DNA from 3 places in the Mesorhizobium sp. C277A genome. Region 2 is predicted to be linked to each of the others. Evidence: predicted binding sites of a transcription regulator. Region 2 holds the regulator's gene; each other region holds the start of a gene.
What was found. The regulator LexA, encoded in region 2, represses DNA repair genes until DNA is damaged. The targets are predictions, from matches to a motif close to TGTTCNNNNTGTGTTCNG.
Positions count from the first base shown of each region.

Region 1: a site for LexA is predicted at 2,741-2,758, ahead of parE (DNA topoisomerase IV subunit B). Genes of this name have one in related genera too.
Region 3: a site for LexA is predicted at 4,094-4,111, ahead of dnaE (DNA polymerase III subunit alpha). Genes of this name have one in related genera too.

Region 1 is NZ_JAMYVW010000002.1:2,357,879-2,366,122, forward strand. Features, by position in the region: gene NKK52_RS11840 (hypothetical protein) at 1-181, opposite strand, end outside; gene NKK52_RS11845 (type II and III secretion system protein family protein) at 186-1,586, opposite strand; gene cpaB (Flp pilus assembly protein CpaB) at 1,665-2,570, opposite strand; gene parE (DNA topoisomerase IV subunit B) at 2,829-4,883, shown strand; gene NKK52_RS11860 (FUSC family protein) at 4,986-7,055, shown strand; gene NKK52_RS11865 (DUF2336 domain-containing protein) at 7,060-8,181, opposite strand.
Region 2 is NZ_JAMYVW010000002.1:1,931,439-1,939,682, forward strand. Features, by position in the region: gene NKK52_RS09680 (ComEC/Rec2 family competence protein) at 1-1,738, shown strand, start outside; gene lexA (transcriptional repressor LexA) at 1,732-2,514, opposite strand; gene NKK52_RS09690 (GntR family transcriptional regulator) at 2,720-3,484, opposite strand; gene kynU (kynureninase) at 3,653-4,900, shown strand; gene kynA (tryptophan 2,3-dioxygenase) at 5,006-5,842, opposite strand; gene NKK52_RS09705 (AMP-binding protein) at 5,839-7,464, opposite strand; gene NKK52_RS09710 (hormone-sensitive lipase) at 7,631-8,244, shown strand, end outside.
Region 3 is NZ_JAMYVW010000002.1:2,333,106-2,341,349, forward strand. Features, by position in the region: gene NKK52_RS11740 (nuclear transport factor 2 family protein) at 1-270, opposite strand, end outside; gene dnaE (DNA polymerase III subunit alpha) at 440-3,967, opposite strand; gene NKK52_RS11750 (acetyl-CoA carboxylase biotin carboxylase subunit) at 4,228-6,240, opposite strand; gene NKK52_RS11755 (S-(hydroxymethyl)glutathione dehydrogenase/class III alcohol dehydrogenase) at 6,478-7,605, shown strand; gene gfa (S-(hydroxymethyl)glutathione synthase) at 7,673-8,242, shown strand.

The DNA of each region.
Region 1 (8,244 bases), 430 kb from region 2:
GCACCAGCAGCCTGGTGTTCTGGACGCCGTATTTCCAGGGATCGACCATCTGCATGGCCGTATTGGCGGCCTGTGCGTTGCCGGCCGCCATCGTCGGTCCCTCGGAGCGGATATAGTCGTCGCTGGTGCAGCCGCTGGCGAGGCCGGCGAGCAGCAGGGCGATGCATGGTTCCACGCGCATGGCTTCAATCCTTCGGCAGGTCGAGGAAATGCCCGACGGTGGTGACCGCGGCCGGCTGTGCCGTACTGCCGCTGGCCATTGCCACTGCACGATTGGCGTCGGACGATTTCACTTCCTCGGTGTTGTTTAGGAAATAGTCGACATTGCTGGCCGGCTGCGTGCCGTCGGTCGGCTCGAGCAGCTTCTTCGACGGATCGACCGGCTTGACCAGATAGGGGGTGACGATGATCACCAGATCGGTCTCGCGCCGCTGATATGATTTGGAGGAGAACAGCGAGCCGAGCACCGGCAGCTTGCCGAGGCCGGGAAGACGCGACGTGGTGATGTCGTTCTGTGACTGCAGCAGGCCGGCGATCATGAAGCTCTGGCCGTTCTTCAGGTCGACCGATGTCCTGGCGCGGCGCACGATAAAGCCCGGCACCGAGATATTGCCGATATTGTAGGAGGCCGAAGCATCGATCGAGGACACTTCCGGCGCGATGTCAAGGCTGACCAGCCCGTCCTTGAGAACCGTCGGCGTGAAGTCGAGGCTGACGCCGTATTTCTTGTAGCTGACGGAAATCTTGCCATTGTCCTCGGAGACCGGGATCGGGAACTCGCCGCCGGCGAGGAAGCTTGCCGTCTGGCCCGAGCGGGCGATCAGGTTCGGCTCTGCCAGCCGCCGGGCAAGGCCACGTTCCTCCAGCGCCTTGATGGCGACGTCGATCGACAGGCCGTTGGACAGCAGCCGGCCGATGATCTCGCCATTGCCGGCTCCCGGCACCGAGCCCGGCTCGATGGTGACGTCGCGCCCGCCAATGCCGTAAGCAAAATTGGCGCTGTATTTGGCGCCGAGATCCTGTCCGGCCTGGCGATTGATCTCGACGAAGCGGACGTTGAGCTGAACCTGCTGCGAGGACGAGATGTTGACCGAATTGATCACTTCCTCATTGCCGGAGAAGCGGCTGGCGATCTTGCTTGCCTTCTCGGCGGCGACCGCGTCATCGGCCTCGCCCGACAGCACGACGCGGCCATTGGCCGAGCCGACCTTGATCTTGGCGTCCGGCACGCTGGCGCGAATGGTGCTGGCCAGCTGGTCGGTGTCCAGCGTCACCTCGATGTCTACGGTGCCGACCAGCTGCTTGTTCTCGTCGAACAGCGCGATGCCGGTGGTGCCGAGATTGTTGCCCAGCACATAGAAGGATTTGTCGGTCAGCGGATTGACGTTGGCGATCTCCGGATCGCCGATGACGATCTGGTAGAAGGCGGCATTGGTCATGACCGTCTTCGGCTTGCCCTTGGCCACCTTGATCGACGCATTCGTTGTCGACGAGACATGGACTATATCGTTGTCGGCCTTGGCTGGCGCGCTGAGGCCGAGCATTACGGCCGCGGCAAGGCAAGCCCCCACCGCAAGCGCCCGCATTGGGCGCAGCCCTTTCGTCGTCTGAAATGCATGAAGTCCCGACATCTGTCCCGTCCTTCGCCCGGTTCCCACCGGCAGTTATTGCTGGTCCCGCGCAGGAACCTGGTATTCTTCGACCTGCGTGCCGCGCGTCACGATGATCGTCTTGAATTTCGGCTTCTCAGGCTCCTTGGTCGCGGCAGTGAACAGCGCGCCGGCAGCGGCCTGGACGCCGGAGGCGACCGATCCGCCGAAGGACGAGATGGTGGTGACGCCGTCCTTGGCGGCACCACCGTCGGCGGCCGAGCGGAGCGACAGCGACAAGGTGCCGACGGTGCGGGCAAGCGCCACTTTCTGCGCGCCTTCGGTCGTCACCTCGATGGTCACGGAATTGGCGATCTGCGGTGTGGTCTGGCGCTCGTCGGCGCCCTGCCCCACGGTCAGCACCTTGGCGTCGGAGACGACGATCTCGGAGGTAACGGTCGATCCGGCAGCGCCCTGCGCGTTCTTGGCCACTTCCTGGATTTCGCCCGCATCGCGTGTCAGCACCACGTCGACCCGGTCGCCCGGCATGACGAAGCCGCCGACACCGGCGATCTCGTCGGTGCGGATTGTCACCGCCCGCATGCCGGGCGTCATCATGTTGGACAGCGTCGCGCGGCCGTTCGGCCCCGACAATTTGCTGATCAGCACCGGCTCGTTGATCTCGATCGGCGACAATACCACGCGGCTGCCTTCGGCGAGCAATGCATTGACTGTGGTGAACGCGCCCTGCGGCACCGAATCCTCGGACCATGGGATTTCGCTGAGCTGCGCCCGGTCAAGCTCCATGCCGTAACGCAGCGGCGCGTTGGCCACCACGATGGTCTTGAAGACAACCTTGGGGACGGCGGGCGCCGGGATCGACGCCGTTTTCTCTTCGGCATCGGCCTTGGCCTGGCTTTTCACCCAGAAATCCGCGGCAAAGATTGAAATCGCGCCGAAGACGGCAGCGATGCCAATCATCGTTATGGCCTTGCCCCTCACAACCAACCCCTGACTCTCGTGGTCTTTTGTTTTGTTGGGGCGACGCTAGGCCGCTTTGTTAAAGATTCAGGAATCCCAGCGGCTCCGCACGGACCTATTTCCGCCGGCTTGGTTATCGAAAGGTTTTAGGATAAGAAGGGGTTAAATCCCCGAACGTAACAGGAACTTCCGTCGCTTGGCGCCGAAAAGCGTGGCAGTATCGACGGGTGATTCGCGGCACCGGATTCTATGGCAGGCATGGACGACAACAACGATCTTTTCGGCAATCTGGAAAAGCAGCCCCAACCGGCTCGGACACCTTCGCGCCCGGCCGACCCGCTGGTGCAGGCCACGAAGCGTCCTGCCGCGACCAAGGACGGCAGCGAGGGCTATAGCGCCGCCGACATCGAGGTGCTGGAGGGGCTGGAGCCGGTGCGGCGCCGTCCCGGCATGTATATTGGCGGCACCGACGACAAGGCGATGCACCATCTGTTTGCCGAGGTCATCGATAATTCGATGGACGAGGCGGTCGCCGGCCATGCCACTTTCATCGATGTCGAGCTGTCGGCCGACGGGTTTCTGACCGTCACCGACAATGGCCGCGGCATTCCGGTCGATCCGCATCCGAAATTCAAGAAGCCGGCGCTCGAAGTCATTATGACGACGCTGCATTCGGGCGGCAAGTTCGATAGCAAGGTTTATGAGACCTCCGGCGGTCTGCACGGTGTCGGCGTCTCGGTCGTCAATGCGCTGTCGGACCATCTCGAAGTCGAGGTCGCGCGCGGTCGCCAGCTTTACCGCCAAAGGTTCTCGCGCGGCGTTCCGGTGAGCGGGCTGGAGCAGCTCGGCGAAGTGCACAACCGGCGCGGCACCAAAATCCGCTTCCATCCCGACGAGCAGATTTTCGGCAAGGGCGCCGCCTTCGAGCCGGCACGGCTCTATCGCATGACCCGCTCGAAAGCCTATCTGTTCGGCGGCGTCGAGATCCGCTGGAGCTGCGACCCATCGCTGATCAAGGAAAAGGACCAGACGCCGGCCAAGGCGGAGTTCCATTTCCCCGGCGGCTTGAAGGACTATCTCAAGGCATCGCTCGGCGATGATTTCCAGGTGACCCGCGAAATCTTCGCCGGCAAGAGCGAGAAGCAGGGCGGCCACGGCTCGCTGGAATGGGCGGTGACCTGGTTCGGCGGTGACGGCTTCGTCAACTCCTACTGCAACACCATCCCGACTGGCGAGGGCGGCACGCATGAGGCCGGCTTTCGCAATGTGCTGACGCGCGGGCTTCGCGCCTATGCCGACTTGGTCGGCAACAAGCGCGCCTCGATCGTCACCTCCGAAGACGTCATGATCTCGGCGGCCGGCATGCTGTCGGTTTTCATCCGCGAGCCGGAATTCGTCGGCCAGACCAAGGACAGGCTGGCAACGATTGAAGCCATTCGCATTGTCGAGACCGCCATCCGCGATCCCTTCGACCACTGGCTGGCCGACAATCCGCAGGAAGCCTCCAAGCTGCTGGAATGGGTGATTGCGCGCGCCGACGAGCGGGTGCGCCGGCGCCAGGAAAAGGAAGTGTCGCGCAAGAATGCGGTGCGCAAGCTGCGCCTTCCCGGCAAGCTCGCCGACTGCACGCAGAATGCCGCCGCGGGCGCCGAACTGTTCATCGTCGAAGGCGACTCGGCCGGCGGCTCGGCCAAGCAGGCGCGCGACCGCGCCAGCCAGGCGGTGCTGCCGCTGCGCGGAAAGATCCTCAACGTCGCCAGCGCCGGCAACGACAAGCTAGCCGCCAACCAGCAGATTTCGGACCTGATTCAGGCGCTCGGTTGCGGCACGCGCTCGAAATACCGCGACGAGGATTTGCGCTACGACCGCGTGATCATCATGACCGACGCCGACGTCGACGGCGCTCACATAGCCTCGCTGCTGATCACCTTCTTCTACCAGGAAATGCCGAACCTGGTGAACGGCGGCCATCTCTATCTGGCGGTGCCGCCGCTCTATTCGATCCGGCAAGGCGGCAAGGTTGCCTATGCTAGGGACGATGCGCACAAGGACGAGCTGTTGCGCACCGAATTCACCGGCCGCGCCAAGGTCGAGATCGGCCGCTTCAAGGGCCTGGGCGAGATGATGGCCGCGCAGCTCAAGGAAACCACCATGGACCCGAGGAAGCGCACGCTGCTCAGGGTCGATGTTATCGACGCCGTGGCGGCGACCAAGGATGCTGTCGACGCGCTGATGGGCACCAAGCCGGAAGCCCGCTTCCGCTTCATCCAGGAACGCGCCGAATTCGCCGCGACGGAAGTGCTGGATATCTGAGCGCCGGCCAACTCTTCGTTTTGACGCAGTTCCGGGCGGAAAACCGTTTCACACTTTTCCTGGAACTGCTCTAGCCTGCGCTTCCGATACGGAGACCAGCTTGTGATCTGGGCGCGGCTGAAGAGCGACTTCGAAACCAGTTTGGCGGGCCTGACGCAGCCGACGCGCTCGGATTGGATTTTCGCCCTGCGCACGGTTTCGGCCGGTCTGATCGCGCTTCTCGCCGCTTACGCGCTAAAACTCGACCACCCGCAATGGGCGATGATGACGGTCTTCATCGTCGCCCAGCCGGTCGCCGGCATGGTGCTGGCGAAAGGTTTTTACCGGCTGCTCGGCACGCTGGCCGGTGGACTTGCGGCGATCGGCATCACCTCGGTTTTCGGCACCAATCCTTGGCTGCTGGTCACGGCGCTGTCCGTCTGGATTGGGCTGTGCACGCTGGTTTCGTCGCTGCTGCGCAATCCGGAAGCCTATGGCGCCGCACTTGCCGGCTATACCGCGATGATCATTGGGCTGCCGGCTTTCGGCCAGCCGCACGTGGTCGTCGATCTCGCTGTCGCGCGCTGCGCCGAGATCGTGCTCGGCATCGTCTGCGCCGGCCTGACCAGCCGGCTGATCCTGCCCAAGCTGGCCGCTGATGCCATCATCTCCAGGTTGAAGCGCAGCATCCTCGACCTCGCAACCTATGCAGGCGGCGCTTTTTCCGGCGGCGACCCGGCGACGCTGGCCGGCCTGCACCGCAAGCTGATCAGCGACGCCCAGATGCTGGCCGAGATGCGCACCTATGCTCGGCTCGAAGCACCGAGCTTCGCCACCCGCGCCCATCCGGTCCGCCTCACCATCGGTCAGCTTCTGTCGGCGCTGTCGGCGGCACGCGCGCTGCATTCGCATGCCGCGCCGAAAAGCGCAGCCCTCATTCCGGTGCGCTCCGAACTGCAGTCGCTGGTCAGCGAGCTGGCAGCCACGCCGGAGGCGCTGGACGACACGTCGCCCTGGGTGACGCGGCTCGACGCCATCGCCGGCAAGGCCCGGCAAATGCCCGACGCCTCGACCGATCAGGGCGACGACAGGGTCGGCACCATAACCCGCCTCACCATCGCCGCCGATTTCGCCGAAGCCTTCAAGCAGGTGCTGCGCGGCCTCGACGCCCTGCGCGCACCGGTGACGCGCCCTATCCGGAGCAACAGGCAGCCGCCTGCGCTGGTGGTGCACCGCGATTATCCCGGGGCTTCGCGCAATGCCATACGCGCCGCCCTTGCCACGTTGGCGGTCGCCGCCTTCTGGCTGACGACGAAATGGTCCGATGCGGCCGGCACCGTCATCCTCGTTGCCGTCGTCTCCAGTCTTTTCGCCGCGCGGCCTGATCCGGTGCGGGTGTCCTGGGGCTTCTTCAAGGGAACGCTGCTGGCTTTGCCCTTTGCCTTCCTTGTCGGCCAGGTCGCGCTGCCTGCCCTGCCCGGCTTCGGCTGGTTCACGCTGTTTGTCGTGCCGATCCTGGTACCGACGGCGCTGGGCATGGCCAATCCACGCACCGTCGGCGTGGCGACGGCGTTTGCAATCAATTTCCTCGCCTTCCTCAGCCCGCATCAGGCGATGACCTATGCCCCAGGCCCGTTCTTCGCCGGCTCGGCGTCGGTGCTGGTCGGCATCCTGCTGGCCATCGGCGTCTTCATCGTGGTGCTGCCGGTGGATCCATGGCGCGCGGCCAACCGCATCGTGCGCGCCATGCGCGAGGATCTGGCGCGGCTGTGTCTGCACGAGCGCGTACCGCGGCGTTCGGCCTTCGAGAGTCTGGCCTATGACCGCATCAACCAGCTGATGCCGCTCTTGCAAAATGCCGGCAGGAAGGGCGATGCGATCTTGGGCGGCGGGGTCGCCGCCGTTGCCGTCGGCCTCGAAATCCTGCGCCTGCGCGCCGCGCAGCAGAGCCCGTCCACTCCTTCCGACACCGCGCTCTCGATTGCCAATTTCCTGCGCGGCCTGGCGCGTGAACTGCTCTTTCGCGCACCCGGCGATCCGCAGACAGCAACTGTCACTGTGGCCCGGCAATATGCAGCCGGCCTCTCAGAGCGCAGCGGTAGTGCCGACACGCTGCAGATCGCAGCCTCGCTGCGCATCATCGCCGCCGCGATCGAGGATTTCCCGGATTTCTTCACCAGGGACCGTGGCTAGGGCGTCAGGCCGCGGCTATCGCCAGCGCATGCCCGCGCGCGTTTTCCCGCAGCGCGTCGAGATGGATCGACTTGACCAGGCCGGCGAGATCGCCCTCAGTGGATTGACCTCCGAGTTCCTTCAGCATCAGCCAGCTGACTTCCTGCACGCCGGCGAGGCGCTTGCCGTTGGCGACTTCGCGCCAGATCTTGAGCGCGCGCAGGATGATGCCATGGGTGGAAGCGGCAAGGCCGGCGCTGCGGAACAGCGCCTGCAACGCAACGTCCTGGCCGCCGGCGAGCAAGGCCCGCACCCGCTGCTCCGACTGCTGGCTGAGCGCGACCAGGGCCGAGCCGAAAAAGTCGACCTTGCCGTGGGCAATGGCACGGATGATGAAACTTGCGGTCAGGTCGCCGCGCAGGCGCAGATGTTCGATGAGTGCCGCATGTTCCTCCGCGCGCGTGCCTTCGACCAGCCGCACCGAAGCCTTGACGCAAGCATCGCGCGTGACCCGCTCCGCTCTGGCCGCCCCCATCAGCGCCATCACCAGCGGCGAAGCCTTCAGCGTTTCGCCGAGCTTGACCAGTAGCATGTGCCGGCAGTCGGCCGGCAGCCGCACATCCGTGACCATTGCCTCGCGCAAATGAGCGATATGGCCATGCCGCTCGGCCATGCGGCGGAAGCTGAGCGACGCGATATCGGCGCCGTCATTGGCGAGCAGCGCCGCACACGCTTCCGGTTCGCCGATCTCGGCGATTGCCGCGGCAACCGCCATCGAAACGACCGGCCGGTCGGCGATCAGTTTTTGCGTCGCCTTGTGCCCGGCCGCGACGCGGTCGATCAGGTCGGCGTCCGTCAGCAGCGGGGAGCGCGCCAGCACCAGGGCTGCCACTTCCGGCTGATCGGAGGCAAGCGCGCTGATGATCTGCAGCGGCGCGTGATGGCTCATCGACAGCGCTTCGGCCATAGCCAGCCGCACCTTCGACGAGGCGTCGTCGAGCAGCAGCGTCAGCGCCGCTTCGGCCGCGCAACGGTCTTCGAAAGGCAGGTCGGAATTGACGTAGGCGCGGGCCAGCGCGCTCGCCGCCGCGGCGCGCTCCGAAACTCTCGCGGTGTAGATCCATTTGAGAAAATGCGAGACAACCATACTGCCTGCTACGCCCCTTGCCGGAAAGCTTCCGGCCCCAGGAATGACCCTAGGCAGAAATGG
Region 2 (8,244 bases):
GCCGACCGGTCCGGTGCGGCCGGAGAGCTACGATTTCTCCTTCGACAGCTATTTCACCGGTATCGGCGGCAGCGGCTTCTTTCTCGGCAATCCGAAAACCATTGCTACGCAGGGACCGCCGCCGCTGACCGCGCGGCTCTCCTCGGCAATCGAGAACGCGCGCGAAAACATTGCCGACCATATCAGGGGCAAAATCGGCGGCGCCGAAGGCGAGATTGCCGCGGCGTTGATTGTCGGGGTGCGCGCCGGCATCCCGGACGAGGTCAACGAAGCGATGCGGCGCACCGGCATCTACCACATCATCTCCATCTCCGGCCTGCACATGGCGCTGGTTGCCGGCACCATCATGGCGTTGCTGCGTGGCGCCTTTGCGCTGTTTCCCGATTTCTCTTCGCGCCGCCCAGTCAAGAAATATGCAGCAGTGGCAGCACTCGTCTCCATCGCCGCCTATCTCGTCATTTCAGGCGTCGTGGTTGCCGCCGAGCGCAGCTTCATCATGCTGGCGGTCATGCTTGTCGCCGTGCTGTTTGATCGCGCCGCACTCACCATGCGCAATCTGGCGATCTCCGCCATTGCCGTCATCCTGGTGTCGCCGCACGAGGTGGTCGGTCCCAGCTTCCAGATGTCGTTTGCCGCCACCGCCGCCCTTGTCGGCGCCTATGCCGGCTGGGCCGATTACCGCGCCGACAAGGTGAGAACGCCGCCGGCAAAGCGCTCCTTCGTCGGCTTCCTGTCGCGAAAATTCGCGCTGGCCATGGGCGGCCTCGCCATGACCTCGATCATCGCCGGCAGTGCAACCTTGCTGTTCGCCATCTGGCATTTTCAGCGTGTGTCGCCGCTCAGCCTGATCGCCAATCTGGCCGTGATGCCGATTGTTTCGTTGATCGTCATGCCTTTTGCCGTGCTCAGCGCACTGGCGATGCCGTTCGGCGCCGACGGGCCGTTCCTCTATGTGATGGGCAAGGGTCTGATGGCGATGATCGCTATATCGGCCTGGATTTCCGAGCGCTCGCCGGTCGACGCCGTCGGGCTGATCTCCATCCGCTCGGTGCTGTTGGTGGCGGTCGCCCTCGTCATCGCCACCATGGCCACCACCTGGCTCAGGTTGGCGGCCGTGCCTTTCGCGCTGGCCGGCCTGTTGACGGTGCCGCAGGTGCTTACGCCCGACGTGCTCATATCCGAGGATGCGCATCTGGTGGCCATGCCGATCGGTGGCGGCGAACTCGCCCTCAACCGCGAACGCTCCAACGAATTCACCACGGACAATTGGAAACGGGCGCTGCGGGCCGAAACCATTATCCCACCTGAGATTTTCGAGTCAACAGATACGCGGTTCGATCTCGATCCGCTCGATCTGCCGCCCGGCTCGCCCTTCTATTGCACCGGCGATCTCTGTATCGCCCGGCACCCTTCCGGAGCCATTGTAGCGCTTGCGAAAGACCGCAAGACGGCGCGGCCGGCCTGTGCCTTCGCGAGCCTGATCGTCATCGATGACGCCACCGCCTACAATCCGTGCCGCGACCCGCTGGTGCTGGTCGTGACGAAGAAACAGCTGGCCCGCGACGGCAGCGCCGCCGTCTTCTTCGATCCGCAATCGGCAGCTGCAGCGCCAACCATCCGCTTCGCCGTCGACAAGCCGTATCGCCCCTGGCACGAGCAACGCCGCTTCTCCCGCGAAGCGCGCGGCCTGCCGCCTTACAACCAGCGTGAAAAGTACAAACCCAAGCCGGCTCAGTAGCGCCGGATCAATCCGACAAGCTTGCCCTGCACCTTCACCCTGTCCGGTCCAAAAATGCGGGTCTCGTAGGCCGGGTTGGCGGCTTCCAGGGCGATCGAGGCGCCCTTGCGGCGGAAGCGTTTCAGGGTCGCTTCCTCATCGTCGACCAACGCCACCACGATCTCGCCGGGGCTGGCTGTGTCGGCATTGCGGATGATGACCGTGTCGCCATCGAAAATGCCGGCCTCGATCATCGAATCGCCCTTGACCTCGAGCGCGTAGTGTTCGCCGCCCATGATCATATCGGGCGGCACCGAGATCGAATGGGTCTGATGCTGGATGGCGTCGATCGGCACGCCGGCGGCGATGCGTCCCATAACCGGGATTGAAATCGCGGAAACGGCATCGTCATTGCCGGCCGACATCGAACGCGACGGCGAGCCCGGCTTGATCTGGCGGCCGAGACCGCCTTGGCCCAACGCGCCTTGTCCTTGGCCGCCTTGCCCTTGGCCGGTTTGACCAAGACTGCCCTGAATGACGCTCGGCGAAAACTTCCTCGCCGCATTGAGGCCTGGTGCGATCGAGTCGGGCAGCCGCAGCACTTCCAGCGCGCGCGCCCGGTTCGGCAGCCGGCGAATGAAACCGCGCTCCTCAAGCGCCGTGATCAGGCGGTGGATGCCGGACTTGGAGGCGAGGTCGAGCGCTTCCTTCATCTCGTCGAAGGACGGCGGGATTCCGCTCTCCTTCAGGCGTTCATGGATGAACATCAGAAGCTCATGTTGTTTGCGCGTCAGCATCGCGGCCCCCAAGGGTTCTGAAACCAGAATCAGAAAAAACAAACCCAGAACAAACACTATCTGTTCCAGTTGTGTTCCGCAACCTTTTAAAGTTTAATGAATGTGTTGACGTTTTGTTCAGCGTAACGTTCGGCGCTGCGAGCGCCGCCTGCGCCCAGTTGCCAGCAACGGGGTGAAACGAAGACAAAGTGCCCTGCGTCGTCGGCTACGATCGCCGCTTCCTTTTCGGACGGGGCTGCGCAGCATCCGCGCGGGGTTCTCTCTGGGCATAGACCCGCAGCGTGTAGCCGATGTGAGCGGTCATCAGAGTTTTCGCACGTTCGACGTCGCGATCGAGGGCCGCTTCCATCAGGGCGGTATGGTGTTCGATCGCCACGGCGTCGCGCAGGGCCGCCACGGCCTTCCGGTGTCCGTCCGTGCGGCCGGCGGCGGCGCGCAGCGTCGGGGCCAGACCCAGAAAGCGGTGATGGCGATGCAATTGGTCGGAAATCGTTGCATTGAAGCGCAGCAGCCAGCTGGATGTCGCGGCACTGAGCAGCGCCGCATGGAAGGCATCGTGTTTTTCGTACCACGCGTCGACCGCATCATCCGATGGATCGTCGAGAACAGACCCGCACCGTGAGAGACGATAGTGGGCGGCAACGACCGCGTCTTCCCACTCACGGTCGCCCTTCTCGATCGATTCCACCAGCAGGGGCAGTTCGACCACCAGCCGCGCACGTGCCAAATCCTCGAGCTCCGCCCGAGAGACGGGAGCGACCGCAAACCCGCGGTTGCTGATGGCGGTCACAAGCCGTTCCGCCTCCAGCCGCGACAGCGCCTCGCGCAACGGCGTCCAGCCGATGCCGTAGGTGTTGCGCAGCGTGCTCAGCTTCAACGGCGCGGCAGGCGCCAGCCGGGTCGCAAGAATATCGCGCCTGAGCAGGCGATAGGCCACTTCCGTCTTCGAGGTCTGCTCGTCATCCAGCATCGTGATCCATCAGACATAAACGCTCGGGCGGATCATTATATATCAAAGCCTTTCAATGGGTGATTTATATATAATGTTTGACAGTTCAAGGGCGACCACTCAAGATCGCCGGCATGTTTGGGCGGCAGGCTCCGCCGCGCGCGTTTGTCCATGGAGGGGCGCCGGATCATGAGCACGACACCCGATCTCGCTACAATCGAAGCAATGGATGCCGCCGATCCGCTGCGCTCCATGCGTGAACGCTTTGTCTTGCCGCAAGGCGTGATTTATCTCGACGGCAATTCCCTGGGCGCCGCGTCAGCGGTCGTCTTCAGCGAACTGCAGCAGGCCGCCACGCAGGAATGGGCGCACGACCTCATTCGCGCCTGGAACACCGCCGGCTGGTTCAACATGCCGGTGGAACTCGGAGATCAGCTCGGGCGACTGATCGGCGCGGCTGATGGGCAGACGGTGGTCTGCGACACAACCTCGATCAACATCTACAAGCTGCTGCACGCAGCGCTCGGCATGCGGCCGGATCGGTCGGTCATCGTTGCCGAGGGCGACAGTTTCCCGACCGACCTCTACATGGCCGAAGGCGTCGCCTCGACCCGGCCGGGAACGCGGCTGCGGCTGGAGGGCGTCGACGCGGCCGCAATCGAGGAGCTGATCGACGACAGCGTTGCCGTCATCCTGGTCAACCACGTCAACTACAAATCCGGCCAGTTGCGCGACATGGCGGCGCTGACGCGCAAGGCACATGACGCCGGCGCGCTGATCATCTGGGATCTCTGCCACACGGCCGGCGCCTTGCCGGTCGAACTTGACCGTGCCAATGCCGATTTCGCCGTCGGCTGCACCTACAAATACCTCAATGGCGGCCCGGGCTCGCCAGCCTTCATCTACGCGGCCGAGCGCCACCATGACGATGCCCACCAGCCGCTCAGCGGCTGGTGGGGCCATGCGCGGCCCTTTGCCTTCGAGCAGGGCTTTGCCGTCGGCAGCGGCATTCGCCGCTTCCTGTGCGGAACGCAGCCGGTGCTGTCGATGCGGGCGCTCAAGGGCGCGCTCGATATCTGGAACGACGTCGATATGGCGGCGGTGCGCAGAAAAAGCATCGCGCTGACCGACCTGTTTATCCAGCTCGTCGAAGCCAGATGCGGCGCCTACCGGCTTGAACTGGAAAGTCCTCGCGACGGCAGCCAGCGCGGCAGCCAGGTGTCGTTCCTCCATCCGCATGGCTATCAGGTGATGCGCGCGCTGATCGAGCGCGGCGTGATCGGCGATTTCCGGGCGCCGTCGACCATCCGTTTCGGCTTCACGCCGCTCTATGTCGGATATGGCGATGTCTGGCAGGCGGTCGAAGTCCTGGAGGATATTCTGCGCACCGGCGCCTGGCAGGACGCCCGCTTCGCGGTGAAGACCGCGGTTACGTGAGAAACCAGAGCAATTTCAGGAAAAGTGTGAAGCGGTTTTCCGTCCGAAATTGCGTCAATCAAAGAGCTAGAGCATTTCGCCGTTTCCGTTAAACGGTGAAATGCTCTAGAGCCGGGTGCGGACCGTCCAGAGCTCCGGAAACAGCACGACCTCCAGCATCTTCTTCAGATAGGAGGCGCCTGAGGTGCCGCCGGTGCCGCGCTTCAAGCCGATGATGCGCTCGACCGTTGTGACGTGGTTGAAGCGCCAGCGGCGGAAGTAATCCTCGAAGTCGACCAGCTTCTCGGCCAGTTCGTAGAGCATCCAGTAGCGCTGCGGGTCGCGGTAGACGGTTTGCCAGGCAGCCAGCACGTCTTCGTTCTCACCGCGCGTCTCGCGCCAGTCCGTGCGCCCGGCATCGGCGCCGATGTCGAAGCCATTGCGCGCCAAAAGCAGAAGCGCCTCGTCGTAGAGCGACGGCGTGGCCAGGATCGCTTCCAGCCTGTCCGTAAGGTCGCGCCGGTGCTTGTGCGGCCCGAGCATGGCTAGGTTGCGGTTGCCGGCCATGAACTCGATGGCGCGGTACTGCCAGGACTGGAAGCCCGAGGATTGGCCGAGCGCGTCGCGAAACTCGGTGTATTCGCTGGGCGTCATCGTGCGCAGCACGTCCCAGGCATTGTTGAGCTGCTCGAAGATGCGCGCGACACGCGACAGCATCTTGAAGCTCGGTTCGAGGCGGTCGGCGCGGATCGAGAGGATCGCGGCGCCGATCTCGTGGAGGGCCAGTTTCATCCACAATTCGGATGTCTGATGCTGGATGATGAACAGCATCTCGTCATGGGCAGAAGACAGCGGCGCCTGCGTATCGAGCACCTTGTCCAGCTGCAGATAGTCGCTGTAGGACATCCGCTCCTTGAACGACATCTGCGCGCCATCGGACGCCGGATCGTGCGGCTTAATCAATTGATCTTCTCCGCGCGCAACCGGAAGCGCTGGATCTTGCCGGTCTGGGTTTTGGGCAAGGCGTCGATGAACTTCACCGAACGCGGATATTTGTAGGGCGCGATCGTTGCCTTGACGTGGTCCTGCAGGCGTTTGACGGTCAATGCGTCCGGCGAAACACCTTGCACAAGCACGATATGCGCCTCGACGATCTGGCCGCGTTCACCGTCCTCGGCGCCGGTCACCGCGCATTCGGCGACGTCGGGATGCGAGAGCAGCGCCGCTTCGACCTCGGGGCCGGCGATGTTGTAGCCGGCGCTGACGATCATGTCGTCGGAACGCGCGGCGAAGTGGAAGAAGCCATCCTCGTCCTGCGTGAACGTATCGCCGGTGAGATTCCAGCCGTCGCGGACATAGTCCTTTTGCCTGGCATCGGCCATGTAGCGGCAGCCGGTCGGGCCGCGCACCGCCAGCCGGCCAGTAGAGCCGCGCGGCAACTCCCGCATCTCGTCATCGACGATGCGTGCCTGATAGCCGCCGACGGGTTTGCCGGTGGAGGCCGGCTTCATGTCGTCGAAGCGGTTGGAGATGAAGATATGCAGCATCTCGGTGGCGCCGATCCCATCGAGGATCGGCTTGCCGGTCTTCTCAGTCCATTCCTCGAAGACAGGCGCCGGCAGCGTCTCGCCCGCCGAAACCGCGACGCGCAGCGAGGACAAGTCAGCGCCTTGATCCATGGCCTTGAGCATGGCCCGATAGGCGGTTGGAGCGGTGAAGGAAATGGTCGCTTTGTAGGTCTCGATGATGTGGATCATGTTGGGTGGCGTCGCCTGTTCCAGCAGCGTCGCCGCGGCGCCGAAGCGCAGCGGGAAGATGGCGAGCCCGCCAAGACCGAAGGTAAAGGCAAGGGGCGGGGAGCCGACGAAGATGTCGTCGGGCGTCACCTCCAGGATTTCGCGGGCATAGGCGTCGGCGACGATCAGCAGGTCGCGGTGGAAATGCATCGTCGCCTTCGGCACGCCGGTGGTGCCGGAGGTGAAGCCGAGCAGCGCGACATCGTCGCGGCCGGTGTTGACGGCAGTGAAGGTGACCGGCTTGTCGAGGGCGGCTCGGTCGAGTTCCGCGTCATGGTTGGCCGTGCCGTCGAAGCCAATGACCTGCTTGAGATACGCATTGCCCTTGGCGCAGGCGGTCATCTCGTCCATCAGCCTTGTATCGCAAAGCGCAACCGTGATTTCCGCCTTGTCGACGATCTTGGCGAGTTCGCCGGCGCGCAGCATCGGCATGGTGTTGACGACCACCGCGCCAACCTTGGTGGCGGCCAGCCAGCAGGCGACCATGGCCGGGTTGTTGGCCGAGCGGATCAGCACCCGGTTGCCCGGCTTGACGCCATAATTCTCGACCAGGGCATGGGCGAGCCTGTTGGTCCAGTCGGACAGTTCCTTGTAGGTGCGGCGGCGGCCATTGCCGATCAGCGCGGTGTGGTCGCCGAACCCTTTTTCGACCAGCCTGTCGGTCAATTCGACGCCGGCATTTATGTGGTCGGGATAGTCGAAGCCGTCGAGCAAAAACTCCGGCCATTGCTCCGGCGGCGGCAGGTTGTCACGCGTGAATGTGTCGATATGCGCTGATGGCCCAAGCATTTTCGGCTGCCCCTGTCTGCCTCGCGCCCATGGCTGAACAAGGCGCAGGATCGCACCAGTCGAAATTTGTTTCAAGCCTAAAATGTTTTTAGGTCGCAGCATTGACGCCGCCCTGTTCGGCGGCCATTCCTGTCGACTGAACTGAAGCCATCCGGGAGGGATGCAGATGCTCGAACATCGTGTTGCCGATTGGGACAATGCCTACGCCAACGGCGACAACATTGCCGGCAGCAATCGCTGGCCGGCCGCATGGGACACACCGGCACAGGCTTTTCGCGACACAATGTCGGCGTCCGGTCGGGCCAAGCTCGACATCGCCTATGGCGACAGCCCGCGCAACAGGCTCGATCTGTTCCTTCCCGATGTCATGCCCAAAGGGCTCGTCGTCTTCATCCATGGCGGTTACTGGAAGGCGTTCGACAACAAGCCATGGTCGCATCTGGCCAACGGCGCGGTTGCCAATTGCTTTGCCGTGGCAATGCCGACTTACACGCTTTGTCCCGACATACGCATTTCCGGCATCGTCAGGGAAATCGCGGCGGCGATCGGCAAGGCGGCGACGATGGTCGGCGGGCCGGTGATCCTGACCGGGCATTCCGCCGGCGGCCATCTCGCCTCCAGGATGGTGACGACAACGACGCCTCTGGCCGCCGATGTGGCCGGCCGCATACGCAATGTCGTCTCGATCTCCGGGGTTCATGATCTGCGGCCGATCATGCGGACGGGGATGAACGCGACACTGGCCATCGATGAAGCGGAAGCACTGGCCGAAAGCCCGGT
Region 3 (8,244 bases), 400 kb from region 2:
GGTGCCGGCCTTGTCGACACGGTCGAAGGTCCAGCGGATGGCGACATTGTCGCCATCGACCAGGAATGTCTGGACAGGATGGGTGTGCATCTTCTCGATCCGGTCGAGTGCTGCCTGCTCATGCGCCATCAGTGTTTCCTTGCCGCGCCGCGGGACGCCGAGATTTTCCTGCATGGTGGCATCGTCATGGTAGAAGTCGGCGATCGCTTTGACGTGGCTGCCTTCGACCACCTCCTTGAGGAAGGCTTCGACGCGTTCGCGGCTGGGCATGATTGTGCGTTCCTTTGAAGTTTCTGCTCAACGCATGTGGTTCAAAGGAAGGTCAGGTCAACCACGCCCCGCACGCTGGCCCTATCGGCTGCAATGTCAGGCCCAGAGCATCTTTATGCCGTCATGCACTGGCCGACGTCGATGCGATTGCCGTGTATATCAGCGCAGCCTAGACGAGCTCGACTTCGACCACACCCGGCACCGCGCGCATGGCCGACGCGATCTGCGGCGAGATGCGGTAGCGATTGGGCAATTCGATCTCGATCTCACCTTGCCCGGCTTCCTTGATCAGCACGAAGCTGACCTGGCCCTCGCCCTTTACCGCCAGTTGGCCGGCCAGCATGCCGATCGGAGCCGCATCGCGCACGAAGATGCGCAGCGCCTTCTGGATACGGCTGGCCTCATCCTCCAGCGACTGCACCGTCTGGATGCGCAGATTGACCCCTTCGGGCCTATCCTCGGCCGAAACGGTGATCACCACCGAACGTCCGGGCTCGAGCAGATCGCGATACTGCGCCAACCCTTCCGAAAACAGCACGGCTTCATATTGGCCAGATGTGTCGGAAAAGGCGATGACGCCCATCTTGTTGCCGGTTCGGGTCTTGCGCTCCTGCTTGGTGGTGACGGTGCCGGCGAGCCGGCCCGCGGCGGCACCGCGTTTGACCGCAGCCGAGAACTCGCCCCAGTTTTGCACGCGCATCTTCTGCAGGGCCGCCTTGTACTCGTCGAGCGGATGCGCCGAAAGATAGAAGCCGACGACCTGGAATTCGCGGTGCAGCCGGTCGGCGGCAAGCCACGGATCGGTCTGCGGCAAATTGAGCGCCTGCTGTTGCGCGCCGAGCGACGCGCCGAAAATGTCGTGCTGGCCCGAAATGGCATTCTGCTGCGCCAGAGAAGCCAGCCCCATCATCCGTTCGACGCCGGCCATCATCTGGGCGCGGTCGTGGCCGAAGCAGTCGAGCGCGCCGGCCATGATCAGGCTTTCGAAGACGCGCTTGCCGACGATCTTGGGATCGACCCTTTCACAGAAATCGGCGAGATTCTTGAACGGCTTTTCGCCGCGCATGGCGACGATGTGCTCGACCGCAGCGTCGCCGACGCCCTTGAGGGCCGCCAGCGAATAGTAAATGCGGTTCTCGCCGACCTCGAAATTGCGGAAGCTGGTCATCACCGACGGCGCCACCACCTCGATGCCGAGACGCAGCGCATCCTGGCGGAAATCGGCGAGTTTGTCGGTGTTGCCCATGTCGAGCGTCATCGACGCCGCCAGGAACTCGACGGGGTAATGCGCCTTGAGATAGGCGGTCTGGTAGGACACGACGGCGTAGGCGGCCGCGTGCGATTTGTTGAAGCCGTAGTCGGCGAACTTGGCCAGAAGGTCGAAGATGAAGTCGGCCTGCGGCTTGCCGACGCCGCGTTCGACCGCACCAGTGACGAAGCGCTCGCGCTGCTTGTCCATTTCGGCGCGGATCTTCTTGCCCATGGCGCGGCGCAGCAGGTCGGCTTCGCCGAGCGAATACCCCGACAGCTCCTGCGCGATCTGCATCACCTGTTCCTGGTAGACGATGACGCCTTGCGTCTCCTTCACCAGATGGTCGATTTTGGGATGGATCGAGGCCATCTCCTCTTCGCCATGCTTTCTGGCGTTGTAGGTCGGGATGTTCTCCATCGGGCCGGGGCGGTAGAGCGCCACCAGCGCGATGATGTCCTCGATACAGTCGGGCCGCATGCCGATCAGCGCCTTGCGCATACCGGCACTTTCCACCTGGAACACACCGACCACTTCGCCGCGCGACAGCATGGCGTAGGTTTCAGGGTCGTCGAGCGGGATCGTCGCCAGGTCGATCTCGATGCCGCGCCGGCGGATCAGCTTCACTGCCGTCTCCAGCACGGTCAGCGTCTTCAGGCCGAGGAAGTCGAACTTCACCAGCCCGGCCTGTTCGACATATTTCATGTTGAACTGGGTGACCGGCATGTCGGAGCGCGGATCGCGGTACATCGGCACCAGTTCCGACAAGGGCCGGTCGCCGATGACGATGCCGGCGGCGTGCGTCGAAGCGTGGCGGTAGAGCCCTTCCAGCTTTTGCGCCATATCGAGCAGCGTCTGCACGATTGGCTCCTTCTCGGCCTCCTCGGCAAAGCGCGGCTCGTTGGCGATGGCATCCGCCAGCTTGACCGGATTGGCGGGGTTCTGCGGCACCATTTTGGAGAGCTTGTCGACTTGGCCGTAAGGCATTTGCAGCACGCGGCCGACGTCGCGCAGCACCGCGCGCGCCTGCAGCGTACCGAAGGTGATGATCTGCCCAACCTGGTCGCGGCCATATTTCTGCTGGACGTAGCGGATGACCTCTTCGCGCCGGTCCTGGCAGAAGTCGATGTCGAAGTCGGGCATCGACACGCGGTCGGGGTTGAGGAAGCGCTCGAACAGCAGCGAGAAGCGCAGCGGATCGATGTCGGTGATGGTCGTGGAATAAGCGACCAGCGATCCGGCGCCCGAACCACGGCCCGGCCCGACCGGAATGCCTTGCGCCTTGGCCCATTTGATGAAGTCGGCGACGATCAGGAAATAGCCGGGAAACTTCATCTTCTCGATGATGGAGAGTTCGAAATCGAGCCGCTCGCGGTATTGTTCGACCGTGTAGCCGGAAGTGGGCCCATGCGCAGCCAGCCGCGCCTCCAGCCCCTCATGCGCCTGCCGGCGTAGCTCATCGGCCTCCGCTTTCAGCGCCACCTCATTGTCGGCGACATCGCCGCCGGTAAAGCGTGGCAGGATCGGATTGCGGGTCTTGGGATAATAGGAACAGCGCAGCGCGATCTCGACGGTGTTGTCGATCGCTTCCGGCAGGTCGGTGAACAGCCGCGCCATATCGGCCTGGCTGCGCAGGAAATTGTCCGATGTCAGGCGGCGGCGGTTGTCGGCGGCAACGACGGACCCTTCGGCAATGGCGATCAGCGCGTCATGCGCTTCATAGTCGTCGCGGGCGGCGAAGAACGCCTCATTGGTGGCGACCAGCGGCAGATCATGGATATAGGCAAGGTCGACCGATGATTTCTCGATGGCGCGGTCATAACCGGAAACACGGTCCAGTTCGACATAGAGCCGGTCGCCGAACAGCGCCTTGAGTGCCAGAAGCCGCGTCTCGGCAAGATCTCGGCGATCCTCCTTCAGCGCCCGGCCGATCGGGCCGCGCGGCCCGCCGCTGAGGCAGATCAGGCCATCGCTATGGCCTTCCAGCATTGCTGACGTCAGATGCACGGGCTCGCCCGGCGGCGTCTCCAGATAGACCTGGCTGACCAGCCTGACCAGGTTGCTATAGCCAACCTCGGTGGCGGCGAGCAGCACCACGGCGTTCATCTCCGGCCCGTGGCGGCGGCGGTCGCGCTGTGCGTCACTGGTCTCGCCGGAAAAGGCGAGATCGATCTGGCAGCCGATGATCGGCTGGATGCCCTCTTTCACCGCTTTCTGGGCAAATTCCAGCGCGCCGAACAGATTGTTGGTGTCGGTGACGGCGATTGCCGGGCACTCGTCCTTGACGGCATGGGCGACGACAGCGGCGACCTGCAAGGCTCCCTCGAGCAGCGAATACGCCGAATGCACGCGCAGATGGATGAACCGCCGCGCCGGTGCCTCAGGGCGCGCAGCAGCGAGCGCTGCTTCGCGCTTCAGGGGATCGCGTGGAAGTTTGTCATCCGCCATGATGTATCAAATTGCTCGAAGGGCTTTGAGTCGATGGAGATGTATTGTCCCGGACCGGGCGATGCCAGTCCAGCACAAATGACCACCGACCACAGGCTTCCGTACCCAGCCGCACGGCTCAGAGATTGTTCGAAATTCGCTCTGGCGAGTCATATGATGGTGGTTTCGAGAACCGGAGCGCAGCGGCCATTGGTCCGTGAGCACGGGAAGCGCAGAAACCGCCTTCAGATGGCCGCCGGAGTAGAATTTCCAAACAATCTCTAGGCGAACTCCATGATCACCGCATCCACAGCCAGGCTGTCACCCGGCTTGGCGTTGAGCTTCGACACGACAAGATCGCGGTCGGCGCGCAACACGTTTTCCATCTTCATCGCCTCGACCACGGCCAGCGTCTCGCCGGCCTTGACCTCCTGCCCCTCGGCAACCGCGATCGACACCACCAGGCCCGGCATCGGGCAAAGCAGCATCTTGGACGTGTCCGGCGCCACCTTTTCCGGCATCAGCCTTTCCAGTTCAGCCGTTCGCGGCAGCATGGCGCGCGCCGTCACCGACATGCCCTTCCAGGCGATGCGCAGGCCGTTCGGCAGCGGCCTGATCTGCGCCGTGACCTTGCGGGCACCGACAGTGCCGCGCCAGATGAGGTCGCCCGGCCGCCAGTCGGACGCCACGGTCAGCGCTTTGCCGCCATCGACCGACAGATCGATTTCCATCGGAATGGAGATCATGCCCTCGATGATCGAAGCCTGGAGATAGTCGTCGCCGAGCTTCACCACCCAATCGCGCTTGAGTGCGCCCGAATGCGGCGCCAGCCGCCCGCCCAGCCGGTCAAGCCGATCGCGGCGCAGAAGCTCGACCGCGGTGGCGATCGCCGCCAGCACTGCCTTTTCATCGCCATTGGGCACGATCGGCGCGAAGCCGTCAGGATATTCCTCGGCGATGAAGCCCGTCGATATCCGCCCCTCGCGCCAGCGCGGATGCTGCATCAGCGCCGCCAGGAACGGGATGTTGTGCTCGATGCCGTCGACGACGAAACTGTCCAGCGCTTCCGACATGGCATCGATGGCCTCGATACGCGTGGGCGCCCAGGTGCAGAGTTTTGCCACCATCGGATCATAGAACATCGAAATCTCGGAGCCTTCGGTGACGCCGGTGTCGTTGCGGATGAAGACATCGCCGAACTTGCCCTCCTCCGGCGGCCGGTAGCGCGTCAACCGGCCGATCGAGGGCAGGAAATTGCGATAGGGATCCTCGGCATAGAGCCGGCTTTCCACCGCCCAGCCGTTCAGCTTGACGTCGCTCTGCTCGATCGCCAGCTTCTCGCCGGCGGCGACACGGATCATCTGCTCGACCAGGTCGATGCCGGTAACAAGCTCCGTCACCGGATGCTCGACCTGCAATCGTGTATTCATTTCAAGGAAATAGAAGTTCTTTTCAGCATCGACGATGAACTCGACGGTGCCGGCGCTCTGGTAGTCGACCGCCTTGGCCAGCGCCACGGCCTGCTCGCCCATGGCCTTGCGCGTCCTGGCATCGAGGAATGGCGACGGCGCCTCTTCCGCAACCTTCTGGTTCCGGCGCTGGATCGAGCATTCGCGCTCGCCGAGATAGAGGGCGGTGCCATGCGCGTCGGCCAGCACCTGGATTTCGATATGACGCGGATCGACGACGAACTTTTCGATGAAGACGCGGTCGTCGCCGAACGAGCTTTTCGCCTCCGAGCGCGCCCGGTCGAAGCCGTCGCGCACTTCCGACTGGCTCCAGGCAATGCGCATGCCTTTACCGCCGCCGCCGGCCGAGGCCTTGATCATCACGGGATAGCCGATCTCGCCGGCGATCTTTTCGGCATGGTCGGCATTTTCGATGACACCAAGCCAGCCGGGAACCGTCGACACCTCAGCGGCCTTGGCGAACTTCTTCGATTCGATCTTGTCGCCCATCGCCTTGATAGCCTTGGGTTTCGGACCGATGAAGACAATGCCCTCAGCCTCAAGCGCTTCGCAGAAGGCGGCCCGCTCCGACAGAAATCCGTAGCCGGGATGCACGGCCTGCGCGCCCGTCTCCTTGCAGGCGGCGATGATCTTTTCAGGCAGAAGATAGCTTTGCGCGGCAGGCGATGGGCCGATATGCACGGCTTCGTCGGCCATTTCGACGTGCACGGCGTCGCGATCGGCGTCGGAATAGACCGCTACGGTGGCAATCCCCATCCTGCGCGCCGTCTTGATGACGCGGCAAGCAATCTCGCCGCGATTGGCGATCAGGATTTTCGTGAACATCGAAGGCGTTTCCTCGGTCTTTCGTCCTTCTTATGGGCTTCGGCAGCCGGGCTCAAGCACCGCCGGCAGCGCACCCATCAAGACACTCCCTGCCCGCCAGGGCCGTGCCGAGGGGCGAAGGTTGGGCTCGCCGACGACTGGGCCAAGATTTGCGCCATATTTGGTCGCCAAATCGGGTTGAAACAGTATAAAAACCCTGAAAGCCTGAAGACCAATCGCCTTGGGAGGAATTGCCTAATGAAAACCCGCGCCGCTGTCGCTGTCGCCGCCGGAAAGCCGTTGGAAATCATGGAGGTCGACCTCGACGGACCGCGCGAAGGCGAGGTGCTGGTCGAGATCAAGGCGACCGGCATCTGCCACACCGACGAGTTCACCCTGTCGGGCGCCGATCCCGAAGGCCTGTTTCCGGCAATCCTCGGCCATGAAGGCGCTGGCGTTGTCGTCGATGTCGGCAAGGGCGTCACCTCGGTCAAGAAGGGCGACCACGTCATCCCGCTCTACACGCCGGAATGCCGGCAGTGCCCATCCTGCCTGTCGCGCAAGACCAATTTGTGCACCGCCATCCGCGCCACGCAGGGCCAAGGCTTGATGCCCGATGGCTCCTCGCGCTTCTCGATCGGCAAGGACAAGATCTTCCACTATATGGGCTGCTCGACCTTCTCCAATTTCACCGTTTTGCCCGAGATCGCCGTCGCCAAGGTCAACCCGGACGCGCCCTTCGACAAAATCTGCTACATTGGTTGCGGCGTCACCACCGGCATCGGCGCGGTCATCAACACCGCGAAGGTCGAGCAAGGCGCGACTGCTGTCGTCTTTGGTCTCGGTGGCATCGGCCTCAACGTCATCCAGGGCCTGAAGCTCGCCGGCGCTGACATGATCATCGGTGTCGACCTCAACAACGACAAGAAGGCATGGGGCGAGCGCTTCGGCATGACGCATTTCGTCAATCCGAAGGAGATCGACGGCGACATCGTTCCTCACCTCGTCAACTTGACCAAGCGCGGCGCCGACCAGATCGGCGGCGCCGACTACACATTCGACTGCACCGGCAACACCAAGGTGATGCGCCAGGCGCTGGAAGCCTCGCATCGCGGCTGGGGCAAGTCGGTCGTCATCGGCGTGGCCGGCGCCGGCCAGGAGATTTCGACCCGGCCATTCCAGCTGGTCACCGGCCGCACCTGGATGGGCACCGCCTTCGGCGGCGCACGCGGCCGCACCGACGTGCCAAAAATCGTCGACTGGTACATGGACGGCAAGATCCAGATCGACCCGATGATCACCCATTTGCTGAAGCTGGAAGACATCAACAAGGGCTTCGACCTTATGCATGAGGGCAAGTCGATCAGGAGCGTCGTCGTTTATTGAGGAGAAGAAGCCGCCGACCGAAGGGCCAGCGACTGTAGTTGCATGGGTTCAACAAGGGAGGAAGATAATGCCTGAGAAACTGCATCCGAAAATCGACAATGGCCTGCCGAAGGAAAGCGCAAGCTTTGCCGGCGGCACGCTGGTCTGTGCCTGCACCAGCAAGCCGGTGAAGGTGAAGGTCAAGGGCCAGATCGCCCACAACCATGCCTGTGGCTGCACCAAATGCTGGAAGCCAGACGGCGCGGTGTTCTCGGTCGTGGCGGTCGCCGGCACCGGCGATGTCACCGTGACCGAGAATGGCGACAAGCTGAAGGTGGCCGACCCCTCGGCGCTGATCCAGCGCCATGCCTGCACCGGCTGCGGCGTCCACATGCACGGGCCGGTCGAACGCGACCATCCGTTCAAGGGCCTGTCCTTCATCCATCCCGAACGTTTCGAGGAAGACGGCTGGTCGCCGCCGGGCTTCACCGCTTTCGTCTCGTCGATCATCGAATCCGGCGTCGACCCGAAGCGGATGGACGGCATCCGCGGCCAGTTGAAGTCGATCGGCCTAGAACCCTATGACTGTCTCAACCCCGGCCTGATGGACTATATCGCCACCTGGACCGCGAAGAAGTCGGGCGCGCTGCCAGCCTGACA